One region of the Virgibacillus halodenitrificans genome, then DNA from elsewhere that is predicted to be linked to it. Evidence: predicted binding sites of a transcription regulator. Region 1 holds the regulator's gene; the other holds the start of a gene.
The links. Region 1 encodes Rex, which represses fermentation and respiration genes when NADH is low (regulators of the CRP and FNR family bind a similar motif). Its sites were predicted from a motif close to TTGTGAAATATTTCACAA; they were not measured.
Positions count from the first base shown of each region.

Region 2: a site for Rex is predicted at 5,916-5,933, ahead of BME96_RS04690 (TIGR04053 family radical SAM/SPASM domain-containing protein). Genes of this name have one in related genera too.

Region 1 is NZ_CP017962.1:466,019-474,070, reverse strand. Features, by position in the region: gene groL (chaperonin GroEL) at 1-478, opposite strand, end outside; gene groES (co-chaperone GroES) at 535-819, opposite strand; gene BME96_RS02565 (CPBP family intramembrane glutamic endopeptidase) at 1,121-1,825, shown strand; gene BME96_RS02560 (YdiK family protein) at 1,830-2,030, shown strand; gene BME96_RS02555 (redox-sensing transcriptional repressor Rex) at 2,074-2,721, opposite strand; gene moaC (cyclic pyranopterin monophosphate synthase MoaC) at 2,708-3,217, opposite strand; gene BME96_RS02545 (ABC transporter ATP-binding protein) at 3,350-5,275, shown strand; gene BME96_RS02540 (FtsW/RodA/SpoVE family cell cycle protein) at 5,869-7,038, opposite strand; gene tsaD (tRNA (adenosine(37)-N6)-threonylcarbamoyltransferase complex transferase subunit TsaD) at 7,256-8,052, opposite strand, start outside.
Region 2 is NZ_CP017962.1:912,681-920,732, reverse strand. Features, by position in the region: gene BME96_RS04725 (beta-ketoacyl-ACP synthase III) at 1-57, opposite strand, end outside; gene BME96_RS04720 (BMP family ABC transporter substrate-binding protein) at 209-1,165, opposite strand; gene BME96_RS04715 (hypothetical protein) at 1,189-1,803, opposite strand; gene BME96_RS04710 (DUF2929 family protein) at 1,915-2,094, shown strand; gene BME96_RS04705 (hypothetical protein) at 2,166-2,510, opposite strand; gene BME96_RS04700 (undecaprenyl-diphosphate phosphatase) at 2,674-3,486, shown strand; gene BME96_RS04695 (Crp/Fnr family transcriptional regulator) at 3,564-4,265, shown strand; gene BME96_RS04690 (TIGR04053 family radical SAM/SPASM domain-containing protein) at 4,731-5,861, opposite strand; gene BME96_RS04685 (DUF2249 domain-containing protein) at 6,077-6,316, opposite strand; gene BME96_RS04680 (Crp/Fnr family transcriptional regulator) at 6,513-7,205, shown strand; gene BME96_RS04675 (DUF2249 domain-containing protein) at 7,370-7,615, shown strand; gene BME96_RS04670 (DUF2249 domain-containing protein) at 7,612-7,827, shown strand; gene BME96_RS04665 (hypothetical protein) at 7,829-8,052, shown strand, end outside.

The sequences.
Region 1 (8,052 bases):
TCAGGTTACCTACTTCTTCATCACCAGAAGAGATTGCTGCAACCTGTGCAATAGATTCTTTACTTTCAATTGGGTTTGTAATTGATTTTAGTTCGTTAACAGCTACTTCAACTGCTTTTTCAATTCCACGACGTACGCCAACAGGGTTTGCACCTGATGCTACGTTTTTAAGACCTTCACGGATCATTGCTTGTGCAAGTACAGTTGCAGTTGTTGTACCGTCACCAGCTACATCATTTGTTTTGGAAGCAACTTCAGATACAAGCTGTGCACCCATGTTCTCGAAATGATCTTCAAGTTCAATTTCTTTTGCAATGGTAACACCATCATTTGTAATGAGTGGGGAACCAAATTTTTTATCTAAAACAACGTTACGACCTTTTGGCCCTAAAGTTACTTTAACTGCATTTGCTAATGTATCTACACCACGTAGCATCGCGCGACGAGCGTCTTCACTGAATTTAATTTCTTTAGCCATGTAAATGCCCTCCTTGAAATCTTTGATAAGTATATTTATTCTTTATTCATTGATTTTTAGCTAACTACTGCTAAGATATCATTTTCACGAAGAATTAAGTATTCAGTGCCTTCGTATTTAACTTCTGTGCCAGCAAATTTAGAGAAAATGATGCGGTCACCTTCTGAAACTTCAAGTGCAATTTTCTCACCATTTTCAGTAACACGTCCTGAACCTACTGCAATTACTTTACCTTCTTGTGGTTTTTCCTTTGCAGAGTCTGGAAGTACAATTCCGCTTGCAGTTTTTTCTTCTTGCTCAACAAGCTCAATTACTACACGATCTCCTAGTGGTTTAATCATGTGGAAAGCCTCCTTAATTCTATTCTCATTTTTGATTTGTTAGCACTCTAATATGCCGAGTGCTAATCCCAATTATTATGATAAATAATTCCATAACAAAATGCAAGTAGGAGATATATTAATTTTTTAGTTTTTTTACTCTTTTCTCCTCCGAAACCATTCTATTATAAGCAAAATCTATTTTATGCTAAAATATTTAGATACAGGTTGTTTATTTCTACAACTTGTTTTCTAACATACACTAAACAAAACCTTTTTTACCAACAAAAGGCATTCCAACACATGAAGGGATCGTTGCGATTTGACGAAAAGATATTGGTGGGTAATTATTTCTTATATAATCATGCAGTTTTCAGGGCTCTTATTTGCCCCACTGCTTTACATTTTATTACCACTAACAGAACATCAAGCTGTTGTTTACTGGTCGATCATAAGCTTTATCCTCGGCTTGGTTGTTGTTTTATTTTTAATGAAGCCTGAAATGAAAAAAGGAAGTCAGCGAGATGCTTCTACTGGGGGAGAAATAGTTGCATGGTCCATTATCGGTCTCATCATGGCCTTTTTGGCTCAGGGTATTTCAGCAACAATCGAAATGAAAGTATTCGGTATTACGCAGAGTTCTGAAAACACTAAGTTAATCATGGATGTAACAAGGGCAACTCCCTTATTTATGGTCATCCCTGCACTTATTGCACCAATATTGGAAGAGATTATTTTCCGAAAGATCATTTTTGGTCAGCTGTATCTAAGGACAAATTTTATTATTGCTGCATTACTTTCAGCCCTTATATTCGGGATCATTCATGGAGAGCCACAACATCTTCTTGTGTATGCTTCCATGGGATTTGTATTTGCTTTCCTATATGTAAAAACAAAGCGGATCATTGTTCCGATTATTGTTCACATGGCGATGAATACAACAGTAGTGCTTGCCCAGTTTAATATAGATCCAAAAGAACTGGAGCAGCAATTGGAGCAATTGCAAGCAATTATTTTTGGAGGCTAAATTCATGAAAATTTCACCAAGGACAATGGCAGTTATCTACTTCGCTATGGGAATATTTTTCACCTATATTGCCATTATCAGCGCGGGAGATACGATATGGAATGTTACAACAATGGTGCTTGCTCTATTTGCGACATTAGAAATTGGGGTAGGTATTCGACTAATCAGATTGCATTATCGAATGAAAAATAAAAAGAAGAAGTAGCTTCTCACACGCTACTTCTTCTTTTTATTTTATTTCTGAAGACCTACTTATCCGCCTGGTCGACTTGTAATGGATAATGCTTTAAGAAGTAAACAAGTGCCTGTAGCTCCACGGCCAGGTCAATATGATGGACCCGAATATGATTAGGTACGGTAATACGTGCAGGTGTGAAGTTAAGTATTCCATCAATACCTTGCTCCACCAGTCTGTCGGTAACCCGATCCGTTTCATGTGCTGGTATGGTCAAGATCGCCACTTTGATTCCGTTTAACTTCTCCTCTAACTCATCAATATGGTAAATAGGTACATCACCTATATCTGTACCTACTTTTTCCGGGTCTGCATCAAAGGCCATTTGAATTTGGATGTTATTATTCTTCATAAAATTATAATGCAAAAATGCTGTACCCAAATTCCCTACACCAATCAATGCAACTTCTGTCGTCTCATCCTGATCAAGTGTTTTCCGGAAAAAACCAAGTAAATATTCCACATTGTACCCATATCCTTTTTTTCCTAGAGCTCCGAAATAAGAGAAATCCCTTCTGATCGTCGCAGAGTCCACCTTTACTGCTTCACTTAATTCCTTGGAAGATACTCTTTTCTTCCCTTGTTGATTAAGATTATTCAAAAAACGATAATATAATGGTAAACGCTTTGCTGTTGCCTGAGGTATTTTATTTTGATCCATTGTTATTCCTTCTTTCATCCAAACGATAATCACCAGATTTACCGCCCTTTTTCTCCAGTAAATATGTTTGGCCAATAATCATTCCTTTATCCACGGCTTTACACATATCATATATGGTAAGTGCACTGGCAGATGCTGCAGTTAGTGCCTCCATCTCTACTCCAGTGCTGCCTTTTGTTTTAACAAACACTTCAATCTGCAACTCATAGTAATTTTCTCCAACCTGCCAATTAAAGGAAATATCCACTCCTTTAAGCTGTAATGGATGACACATTGGAATCCAATCCGAGGTTTTCTTAGCTGCCATAATCCCGGCAACCTGGGCCACAGCTAGTACATCACCTTTTTTTATCTCGTTCTGAGTGATTTTTTTATAAACTTCTTCGGACATTTGCACACTTGATCTTGCGACAGCTGTGCGTTCTGTCTCTTTCTTTTCACTAATGTCCACCATTCTTGCTCTGCCTTGTTCATTAAAATGCGTGAATTCAGACATAAGCTCATCTCCAATACATTGAACTTCTTCTCTATTCTAGCAGAAATAAGGCTGGAAGTCGTGACTAAATTCACAATAATATTGCCTCGCCAATTCATTTTGAGATACACTAAAAGGGATGAGGTGAAAATAATGATATTAATGCAGTTAAATGGGATCTCTAAGTCATTTGGCGCAGAAGAGATTTTGTCGAATATAAAAATGGAAGTAAAAGATAATGATAGAATAGCTATTGTTGGAAGAAACGGGGCTGGCAAATCTACCCTGTTAAAAATTATGGCAGGAGAGTTCTCTCATGATGGTGGGGAGCTTTTAAAACCAAAGGATCTAACGATGGGATATCTATCTCAACATATGACACTTGAATCTGGCAAAACGATATGGGCTGAAATGTTAGATGTATTTGAACACCTTCTCAGCCTTGAGAAGCAGATTCGTTCGGTGGAACAGCAGATGGAACAGGCTGCGAAGTTAAGCCATGGAGAATATGAAAGAGTACTACAGCAGTATGATGAGCTACAGCAAGCATTTCAGCGTGATGGCGGCTATACATATGAAGCAGACATTAAAGCTGTTCTAAATGGCTTGCATTTTCACGATAAAGATTATGAAACACCCATAAGTGACTTAAGTGGTGGTCAGAAAACAAGATTGGCATTAGGTAAATTATTATTAAAAAAACCACAGTTGCTAATTCTGGATGAACCGACAAACCATTTGGATATTGATACACTCAGCTGGCTGGAAGGCTATCTCGTTAGTTATCCGGGAGCCATTGTTATTGTTTCCCATGACAGGTACTTTTTAGATAAGACTGTATCGATTGTTTATGAAATATCTCGCCATAAAACTAAGAAATATCATGGTTCATATAGCAAGTTTCTCGAACAAAAAGCAATCGATTACGATAAGGAACTTAAAGAGTTTGAAAAGCAACAAACAGAAATTAAAAAGATGGAAGATTTTATCCAACGCAACATTGTACGTGCTTCTACAACCAAACGAGCACAAAGTAGAAGAAAACAATTGGAGAAAATGGAAAAAATGGATAGACCACTTGGTGATGAGGCTTCCGCTTCTTTTTCATTTCAGGTTACGACAAGAAGTGGGAATGATGTGTTAAAAGCAGATGGGTTATCTTTTCGTTATCCGGAAGAAGAAAAGTATTTATTTACCAATGTAAAGCTCCACGTTAACCGTGGGGAACGCGTAGCATTGGTGGGTCCTAATGGTATAGGAAAGACTACTTTATTAAAAATTATTTTAGGAAAATATAAACAAGAGAATGGCACGATCCAGCTTGGGACGAATGTTCAGATTGGCTATTATGATCAGGAACAAGCGAACTTATCCTCTTCCAAAACCGTACTCATGGAACTATGGGACGACTATCCGACTGTAAACGAGAAAGACATTCGTACCGTTCTTGGTAACTTCCTCTTCTCAGGTGATGATGTATTAAAGCTGGTCTCTTCATTAAGTGGTGGTGAGAAAGCAAGACTTGCTCTAGCAAAATTAATGATGCAAAAGGCAAACCTTCTTATTTTTGATGAGCCTACCAACCATTTGGACATTGATAGTAAAGAGGTACTGGAAGCAGCGTTAAACGACTTCCCTGGTACGATTATTTTTGTATCCCATGATAGATACTTTATAAACAAGATTACAGATCAAGTTGCGGAAATGCATCGTGATGGAATTACTACTTATCTTGGCGACTATGACTATTATATTGAGAAAAAAGAAGAACAAGCAGAATTGGAAAGACTTCAGCAAACAGAGGAAACGGTGAACACAACCGATCAAAGAAAAAGAACGTTTAAAGAAGATAAGCAGCTGCAAAGCGAAAGAAGAAAGATGCAGCGGCGAATTAATGAACTGGAAGAGTTAATTGAAAACCAGGAGCTTGAGATTGAGAAATTAGAAGAAAAAATGACACAACCGGAAGTATATCAAGATCACGAAAAAGCACTTGAATTAACACAGCAAACGAGTGAACTAAAACAACAAGTAGACAATTGGATGGAAGAATGGACAGCATTACAAGAGGAAATTTAATTAACAAAGGTTCTATTGCAAATGTTGGGGTGCAAACGTTAACTCGTATATTCATAGTAGGAGGAAACTCCGAAGTAGAGTGGGAATAATCAGCAGCAGAGCGGAGAGTATCCGCCGGAAAGCAATTTAATCGGCAGCAGAGCTAAACTATCGGCCGGAGAACAAATTAATCGGCAGCAGAGCTAAACTATCAGCCGGAGAGCAAACTAATCGGCAGCAGAGCTAAACTATCAGCCGAAGAACAATTTAATCGGCAGCAGAGCGAAATAATCGGCCGGAGAATGAATTAATCAGCAGCAGAGCAAGATTATCCGCCGCAGAATGAATTAATCAGCTGCAGAGCAAGATAATCTGCCGCAGAATGAATTAATCAGCTGCAGAGCAAAACTATCAGCCGGAGAATGAATTATTGGCTGGAGAGCAAAGAAGTTTGCCTTAAATATTTAGAATTAGCTATATTGGATTTTTTTAAAACGGGAGTTTGTAGCCCTACCAAGTTACTTCGCAATATATCTATTTTGTGAATCATTTGGATAATCCCTATTAAAGTCAATAGAAAATGGCCCCTGCCTTTATAGAAGGCGGGGCCATTTTTATTTAAATAAATAATCATTATGAATGGTGTGCTCTACTGCTACCCTGTATATAATCCCAAAACCGATCATTGTGGATAACACAGAACTACCTCCATAACTTATCAACAAGAGCGGTATTCCTGTAATCGGCATAATACCCAAAGACATACCGATATTCTGAAAAATGTGGATAAGTAGAATGCTTAAAAATCCAAAACATAAATAGGAACCGAATGGGCTATGCTTATAAACACTTAATCCCAATGTCACCAGCTTGTATAATAGTAGAAAATACAAAAAGATGACCAGTGCACTGCCAATAAAACCAAAGCTTTCTCCGACAACCGCAAAAATGAAATCAGTGTGTGCTTCAGGAAAAGACACCTGCAGGTTATCCATTCCCTTCCCAAATAACTGACCGGAACCTAAAGCCATATACGCTCTATCGAAGTGGAAAGTCGCATCACTGGATTGCTGAGATGGATCAAACCATGTCATAATTCGATCAATTTGGTATGCTTCTACACCCATTTGTTGGGCCAGATCCGGAAATTTAATTATAAATCCAAGAGCAGCGGTAACAAATAGAGCACCTGCTAAAATCAAGGTCATAATAATTTTCCAATCAATCCCTGACAGAATAATAATCATCCCTGCAATAAATAGATAAACCATTGCGGTACCAAAGTCAGGTTGCCCCATGATCAACAGTACTGGTAAGGCAATGATGATCAAAAGTTTAACCAATAGGAGCGTGTCAGTTTTTAAAGATTGCATTCCATACTTCGTTTTATGTTTATCAATCGTAGCAGCTAGAAATAAAATAGTAGCCATTTTTGTAAACTCAGCTGGCTGTAGTGACAAGCCAGGAAATGTAAACCAGCTTTTAGCTCCATTTATTTCTCGTGCAATACTCTCCGGACTTACGAGTAAAATAGCTAGTATTAATAGACCGAACCCATAAATATAAATACTAGCTTTGTATAATTGATCTAAATCAAGAAATTGAATTGCAGCAACGATGCATACTCCGATTGTAAACCAGATAATTTGCTTTAATACAAAGTTCTCTCCACCATATTGTTCAAGTTGTTGCGCGTTATAGATAGATAATAAGCTCACGCACACAAACAGGAAAAAGATAAAGATTAAGTCGTTCTGTATATAATAAGATTGTTTTTTTGACACCAAATCACCAAATTTCTTTTGCTTAATCAAACGATTGTTTAATACAAGTTATCCACAGATAAAAGGAGCTACAAAATAAACAAAGATAGGTTGTTAACAAAGTTATACACACTATCCACAGATAATTGTATACTTATCCACTTTTATTGTCCACAACTCTTTTCCTAATTTAATAACTAATAAGTAATATTATCCCCATACCTGTGCATAACTTTTCTTATTTCATTAACAGGGATGCATTTGCGTTCAGATCCATTCCTGACCGTCTACCCTGTTCATAAGCAATCGTTCCTGCTGCGGCAATCATAGCAGCATTATCTGTGCATAGGTGGAGAGGAGGGATTAATAATGGTATATTCAACTGATTAAATTGTTCTTCTAAAGCTGAGCGCAGACCCTGATTTGCAGCAACGCCTCCGGCTACAATTACCTGCTTTACTTGAAATTCTTTGGCTGCATTTACTGTTTTCGTTGTTAAAACATCAATAACGCTCTCCTGAAAGCTTGCAGCAATATCCTCGTTGCTGAGCAGCTCACCTCGTTGCTTGGCATTATGAATGGTATTAATTACAGATGATTTCAGACCACTGAAGCTGAAATCATAACTTCCCTGCTCCAGCCAAGCTCGTGGAAAGTCAATAGTCACCTCGCCTGATTTGGCTAAACGATCAATTTGCGGACCACCAGGATATGGTAGTTCTAACATACGTGCAACCTTATCATACGCTTCTCCCGCAGCATCATCTCTTGTCTCACCTAACAACTCATACTTCCCATGTTCATTCATGAGTACAAGTTCTGTATGACCACCGGAAACAATTAAAGCCAGTAAAGGAAATTCAAATTCATTCTGAAGTCGATTGGCGTATATATGTCCTGCAATATGATGGACACCAATAAGTGGTTTTTGTTTTGCAAAGGCTAAGGCTTTTGCAGCATTAACACCAACTAATAATGCTCCGACAAGTCCTGGTCCTTCTGTAACCGCTATGGCGTCAATGGAATCCCAAGTTA
Region 2 (8,052 bases), 450 kb from region 1:
GTTTGTCACAACTCTTGTTGGAAGGTAATGACCTGTACCTAATACACCAACGTTCATATTTCCATCTCCTTATATATTAAAAGTTTATTATCAATTATTATGACTTGGTACTAATTTTAATGTATTAATGTGCAACTTGCAAGAGTAAAAGCTGCTAATCAACCTCCCAGCACGCTTTAAAAAACCAGTGTATAAGGGGTTCCCTATATTAGCGGGCATTTGGCAGCTTCCCTGTTTCTATGTATTCCTGAATGGATTCTTTGATTTCTTGTTGAAAGCTTTCAGGAACAAGTGGACTGAAATCTCCGAGAGATATAACGCCATCACCAAAATCAAATGTAAGAACCCCACCATCGAGATTTCCCTTATCAAATCTCTCTGCTGCAATTTCATAAAGCTTGTCCACATGTTGTACAGTGCTTGTTAAAACAGTGTTCTTCCCTAACTTCAATTGATCATCTACATACCCTATTGTATGGACATCATTCCTCTTCGACCTTTCAATAATTTCATTACTAAACGAATCTCCTGTTGGATAAAATACATCAATGTCATTTCCAAGCATCTTCTTATAAATATCTATAGCTAAGTCTCTATTGACCCATGTGTTTAATATTTTTATATAAATATCTACAGCAGGATTTTGATATTTTGCGCCCTCATAGAATCCCTCAATTTCGGGTTGCCATTCATATGCACCTATAATTCCCAGTTGATTTGTCTGTGTCATTTTACTTGCCACCATTCCACCAAAAAAACCCATAGCTTCTCCATTAAATTTTAAGCTTGTTAAATTGTCGGAATGAATATTGCCATTAAAATAGACAAAGTGGACATCGGGGTAATCATTTGCAATTTCTTTAAAATATTTACCAAAACTATTACTATGACCAAAAATTAGATTTACCCCATTTTCCACAAATTCATTTACCGCTAGTGCAACATCGTTTTCTGTATATATATTTTCTTTATAGTAAACATCCACATTCTCTGTTTCCTGAATTGCCATTAAGCCTTTATAACCTTTCTTCCCCCAGGCTTGCTCCTCCATTGGACTATCAAAGAGCATTCCAACAGCCTGCAGTTCGCCTCTACTATATAAATTGCATCCACCAAGTAACACTAATAAAATTCCACTTATACAGATGAAAAGTACTCGTTTCATTTCGGCACTCCATTCTACTTCAATTAATCCATATTATACATTGCTCCATATTGTTCATAATGTTTTATAACTTGCTCTATCCGTTTCTCCTTAGGTATATTGTCACGAATATAAATGGAATTTTCAAGCTTTTCTTTTTCTCTCTTTTTCATTTCCTTTGTTTTTACATACAAGGTAGATGAAGTTTTCTTGCCTTTTATCCATTGGATAAGTAATTTAGTGAACTCTTTTATATATATAGCATCTTGATCAAACCGCGTTGAATCAAATGGAATGATCTCTTTACCGTGAAGAATACCTTGTTTATTCATTGGCATCCATTCCCCATAAAGCAAAGGTGCGAAAATAAAAATTTCATTCGGACTTCGTGATCTATTTTCATCGGGGTTAATAACCAGAATGTGTTCTGCGTTCATTTCATTCGGCTTTCTATTACTATTAGTAAGAATGGCATGTTCATAAGATTTCTTTGTCTCTAAGTTCACCATTTGAAAAGAACTATTTCTACCAAAAAACATTGTTAACATATCATCCTTAGTTGTATCCTCTATTCCATTTACTTTATATCCATGCTCAAGTAAATCATTAATTATATGAAACCCAATCCAATCATTGCAAAATGCTACTAATTCCGTCATCATACTGCCTCCCTATTGAAATAATACTTTTATTTTATGTAAGGATTTGATAAACTAGGAAAGGAAGTTTGAAATCATTTAGACAGTTAAAGAAAAAATGAGGTGTTCACGTTGCGTTACATATGGACAATAATTTGGGCATTATTAATAAGCTCCGTTCTTTCCTATGTATTATCAAGCATGGGTGGCGAGTCATTCAGTTTCCTTAGCACGATAGTATTTGCCGGCATTCTTGTAGTGGCAATTGCTATATTAGGGGATGGCGCGTTGAAAGAGGATCATAGTAATTAATTGAAAAAGTTAGAGAGAACCCTTGCCTTTAAGCAATAGTTGGGCAAGGGTTTTCCTATTACATTATTTTCTTAATACCATGGCAAGATACTTAGTGCTGTAAGAGCTGCAAGTGGAAGTACCAGTCTGCGAAATCTTCTCGGTCTGTAAAACCCTGGATAGCCACCGAATCCGTACCCGGGAAAGCCGTAACCTGGATAACCAAAACCATAGCCAAACTGCCTTTGGTCATCTGGAGATGACATGTTTTGATGCTCCTCTGCACCAATTGGCACTGCAAAATAGACGTATTCATCATCTAATCCAGTAATAATTCCATCAACTTGGGAGCCATCTGTTGTTTCAGCAAGGACATAAGAATGCATATGTTTTTTACATAAATCGTATATATGGTTATAATCATTATTCATTTTCATCTTAACCGCCTCCTCACCATCTAGACTATTCAACTAGTAATTACTTGGTGACTTGTCAGCACATTAAAATAAATGATCATTGTTTTAGTGAGTCAATAAAGTTACTATCTTATCGAATATGTTTAAAAGAACGATTGAAAAAAGGAGATATCTCATGGAGACATTGACAGAACTAGGCACATTAATAAAATATTTAATTTTAGGGTTATTTCAAGGATTTACAGAACCAATCCCCATTTCTTCAAGTGGGCACCTCGTAATTTTACGAGAGCTTTTTTCTATTAATATAAAGGGATTATCATTTGAAATATTAGTTAATTTCGGATCCCTCATTGCTGTATTACTTGTGTTTCGAAAAGATATTATTCGACTAATCCAAAACACACTTCACTATGTTACAAAAAAAGAAGAAGCAGCCAAAGGTGATTTTCAATTTGTAGTTTTCCTTATCGTTGCTACAATTCCAACGGGAGTTCTTGGACTTCTTTTGGAAGATTATATTGAAGACAAACTAAGTGGAGTTGCTGTTGTTGGTTTTACGTTACTTATAACAGGCGCAGCTTTGTGGATTATTCGTAATATGCGAGGGAACAAAAATGATGGAGACTTAAAAGTGAAGGATGCATTGATCGTAGGTTTCGCCCAAGCTGTTGCCTTGATTCCAGGAATCAGCCGTTCTGGAGCCACCATTGTAGCTGCAATGCTTGTAGGTATGAAGCAGGAAACCGCATTGCGATTTTCCTTCTTGTTATATATTCCGGTCAGTCTTGGTATTACTGTCCTTTCATTTACAGATATTATTAGTGATCCTAATTTTGATGCCTTAATGATCCCATATCTAATTGCATTTATGGCATCTATTGTAGCATCTTTCTATGCACTTAAATGGTTTATTAATATTATGGCAAAAGGAAATTTAAAGTACTTCGCTTTCTATTGCTTTATTGTTGGTATCCTTGTTATCCTATTCTTATAGATATTAAGCAAGCATACAAAGTGTATGTTCCAGATAGAGTATGCTGTTCCAGTGTTTTATAAAGGTGGTTGCTCCGTATGAAAAGTAAAGTAAAGACATCTGAAGTTTCCACTGATCTTCAGAAGCTCCTTCATAAGGAAGGAAACCCTTTATCAATTAAGAAAGATACGTTTCTATTTAATGAAGGTGAGCCTGCTTCCAGATTATTTATGGTAACATCAGGAAAAGTACAAATTGGTAAGCTTTCCCCTGATGGAAAAGAACTGGCTTTAAGAATTTGTCATGCTGGTGATATTATTGGGGAAGTTAATTTATATTCCGAAGAAGTAAAATATATTCTTCATGCAAAAGTACTGGAAGATGGAGAAGTGATTGTACTCGATAAAGCAAAGCTAGAAGAAAGCTTACTGCAGGAAAAAGAACTTACTATTGAATTTATGAAGCTAATGAATAATTCCTATCGAAGGGACCAAACCAGATTTCGTGATCTTGTACTTTTCGGTAAAAAAGGCGCACTATATTCTACGTTAATCCGCCTTTCAAATAGCTATGGAGTAAAAACAAATCAAGATATTTACCTAGATATATCACTGACGAATCAGCAATTGGCTAATTTTTGTGGTACAACAAGAGAAAGTGTCAATCGCTTGTTAAACGAGTTGAAACGAAATTCAGTTATTTCCATGGATAAAGGCCATATTACCATTCATGATTTGAACTTTTTAAAGTCAGAAATAAATTGTGAAGACTGCCCTATTGTCCTATGCACCATACATTAAAACATATGAGGAGTCGGCTAGCATAAGCTGACTCCTTTTTTCTCTCTAAAAAATGGGGCTTTTGCAAATGTTGGGGTACAAAAGCTACTTCTCACTAGTTCGTAGTAGGAGTAAATGCGAACTAGTGTGGGACAATCGGCTGCAGAGCAAGATAATCCGCCAGAGAACAATTTAATCAGCTGCAGAGCAAAATAATCCGCCGGAGAACAATTTAATCGGCTGCAGAGCAAGATAATCTGCCGGAGAGCAATTTAATCGGCTGCAGAGCGAGATAATCCGCCGGAGAGCAATTTAATCGGCTGCAGAGCAAAACTATCCCCGGAGGCATTCGCAAACAAGCTATAGTTTGTTCACTATACTTTATTTTCCGAAGCGGCCATTTCAAACAACCAAGTTACTTCACAATATATCCATTTCACGAATCATTAGACCCAATAATATTAGTAAGTGCTTGCGATTCTGTTGTTATACTTTCGAAGACTTCTTTTTACGCATTGCTCTTGGAATATACACACAATATGGTTCACTTTCCATGTAATCACCTGTCACATTATAGGCACGGGATCTGGATCCTCCACAAACATGTCGGAACTCACAAACACCACATTTCCCTTTATATTTATCAGGATTACGCAAGTTCTTAAAAACTTCGGATTCGCGATAAATTTCCGCAAGCGGTGTTCTTCGGACATTACCAGCTTTTACAGGAAGCAATCCACTTGGATATACATCTCCTGTATGAGAAATAAAAACGAAGCCATTCCCATCATTCACACCTTTTGGAGCGCGTCCTAAGCCGTCAATTTGGCCGGTCTTACCGTTCATCAGTGCATCCTCATAAAAAATATGCTCCTTATCACTCATTCCTTTTTGTTCTCTAATTTTATTTTGGATTACCACTCGTCTATAATGCTGACCAGCTGTGGTTTTAATATCAAAGGGAACACGTTTGGATAAGTCATAGAGCCATCGAAACACCTTCTCATGTTCTGCTGGTGTAATCATATCGGATTCCTTTCCTCTTCCTGTAGGAACAAGGAAAAATACACTCCACAACACACAACCAAGTTCTTCCACCATCTTAGCCATTTCATCCAAATATCGATAATTATATCTTGATATAACTGTGTTAATTTGCAAAGGCATGTTTAATTCATGAAGGTACTTTATTGCATTCATTGTTAAATCAAAGGATCCTTCTGTTCCCCGAAAATGATCATGTACCTCAGCACAATGCCCATCAATACTAAAAGCCCACCTTGCTAAGCCCACATCCTTTGCTTTTTGCATGGCTTCTTTTGTAACATTTGGTGTTGCAGATGGTGTCATGGATACCCGGACACCTTTTTTAACAGCATATTCTGCTATATCAAAAACATCTGGTCTTTCAAGTGGGTCTCCACCTGTAAACACAAGCATTGGGTTATCCATTTCATATATATCATCTATTAGCTTCTTACCTTCTTCAAAATCAAGCTCCAATGGGTTTCTATGATATTGAGCTTCTGCCCGGCAATGAAGGCATTTTAGCTGACAAGCTCTGGTCAACTCCCATATAACAATAAAAGGATTTTTATTATAATCTCGTGAAAACATAGTACCCCTCCTCAAACTATCTACATAAATTGTAAATTACTATTTTAAAAGTGGGTGTGATGTTTTTCACTTTTTTAACAGAATTCATCATATCGTCACAATCATGGAATACTAATATTAATGATCTATATGAACTTGTATTAAAATTACTCTTTCACAAAACCCTAGCAGCAATTAAAAATAGACCCGGAAAACTGGGTCTATTTATTCTAAATTTATCTTTTTCCAATCGCCACTCTCCAAAGCATTGGCCCTTCTTCTATATACTCCCATTCAAAGGAATCTTTCCTTTCCATCATAAATTGATACTGTAGCGGTTTTGGATCATGATCATTTGTTAGTTCCATAACCTCTCCTGCTTTTAATTCATCAAAAACTTCAAATATCCGCGGATGTCTTATTCTTGGCTCAATATCTGGTGCATGCACTTTTGCTGCATACTTTATCTCACTCATGTAATCACGCCTCCCAATCATTTGTTTACATGTATATCATAAACTGTATAGAGTGGATATGATGTGAGATAAAACACCCCTAGGATATGATATTTATCACATTATTACAAAGCAGTTATTTTTTCCATAGGTCGCAGTTCATTCTCATGGTAAACTGATAAATAGAATAAAGACAGAAATTGAAAGGAGTTTTTTGGTGAACACGCAATCGATTCAGGAACTTTTACAACGATTTCCTATGTTTAAAGATTTAACTGATTTTGAAATGGAGCCTATTATTAACCTTGCAAAAAACCGGATATACCGTTCAGGAACCCATATTTTTATGCAAGGTGATCCTCTAACTAATGTGTACTTCATCCATAAGGGACTAGTTAAAATATATAAAACAGACATCCATGGTAAAGAACAGATCGTCAATATGCTTCAGCCTGGTGACATGTTTCCACACCAAGGATTCTTTAGGCAGGATGATTATCCGGCACATGCAGAGGTAACTGAGGATGCTGTACTTATTTATATACCAATACATTCCTTTGAAAACTTCCTTATCACTCATCCCGAAATATGTATTAAACTTTTCAGGGTACTTGGAGATAAAATTGTGGATTTGCAAAATCGGCTGCAAGAAAAGATTCTTCATAATACGTATGAACAAATAATCCTGTTATTATTACGATTGGCTAAAAACCATGGAAGAGAAGTTTCCGACACACATACGGTTATTGACACACAATTTACAAATAGAGAAATGGCCAATATGATTGGCTCCAGTCGAGAAACCGTCAGTCGAACATTAACCCAATTAAAAAAGAAAGACTTCATACAAACGGATAAAACAGGGCTTTTACAAATTAATACAGAAGCATTAGAAGATGAATTATTCTAATCACAGAGCAGGTTCTTATCAAAGATACCTGCTTTTTTAATTTATATAAACGTTTCCACTTAACAGGATTTCTTCACTTAAATTGATGTGATACAAGTCACTTCACTCCTAATTGAAAGTGATTATCATAAAAGGGAAATAATCAAAGGTAGGGAGATGCTATTATGGAATTAAAAGAAGCTGTCGTACTTGATGTTCGAGAAGATCTTCGATTAAAAAAAGAACCTTTTGATAAGATTATGGCTGCAGTAAAAAGTATTGAAGTAGGGCAGGAGCTTATTTTGCATGCACCGTTTAATCCACTTCCACTGCATAAAGTGCTACACCGAAAGGGATTTGCACATCAAGTTGAAAAAGTAGATAAAAGGCATTGGATTGTAACCTACGTAAAAAAGGGGGCTACGAAATGATTATCGATAATCGAGGTTTAGAACCTCCCCAACCAATGATCCGTACATTGAAGGCGTTGGATGGCATGAATATTGGAGAGCACCTTTCTATTATAAATGATCGGAGACCAATGTTTTTATATGAAGAGTTGGATGAGCGTGGTTATTCCCATGCAACAGAGCCACTGGAAGATGGCAGCTTTAAAATAATCATTACAAAGTCTGGTGATTAATATGATTTCAAATACAATGAAGTCTGAAACAAATGTCAAGCTTCCCCTTGCTTTTATTCTATATGGTCTTATAGCACTGATTATTGCACAAATCATTTTGTTCATTAATTCAGATCTATTAACCAATAGTAGTTTTCGTCTTCCCGACATTTGGATGGGGGCTCATTTTCTTCTTCTTGGATATGCAGTTATGATTGCAATGGGAGCCATGTACCAGCTTGTACC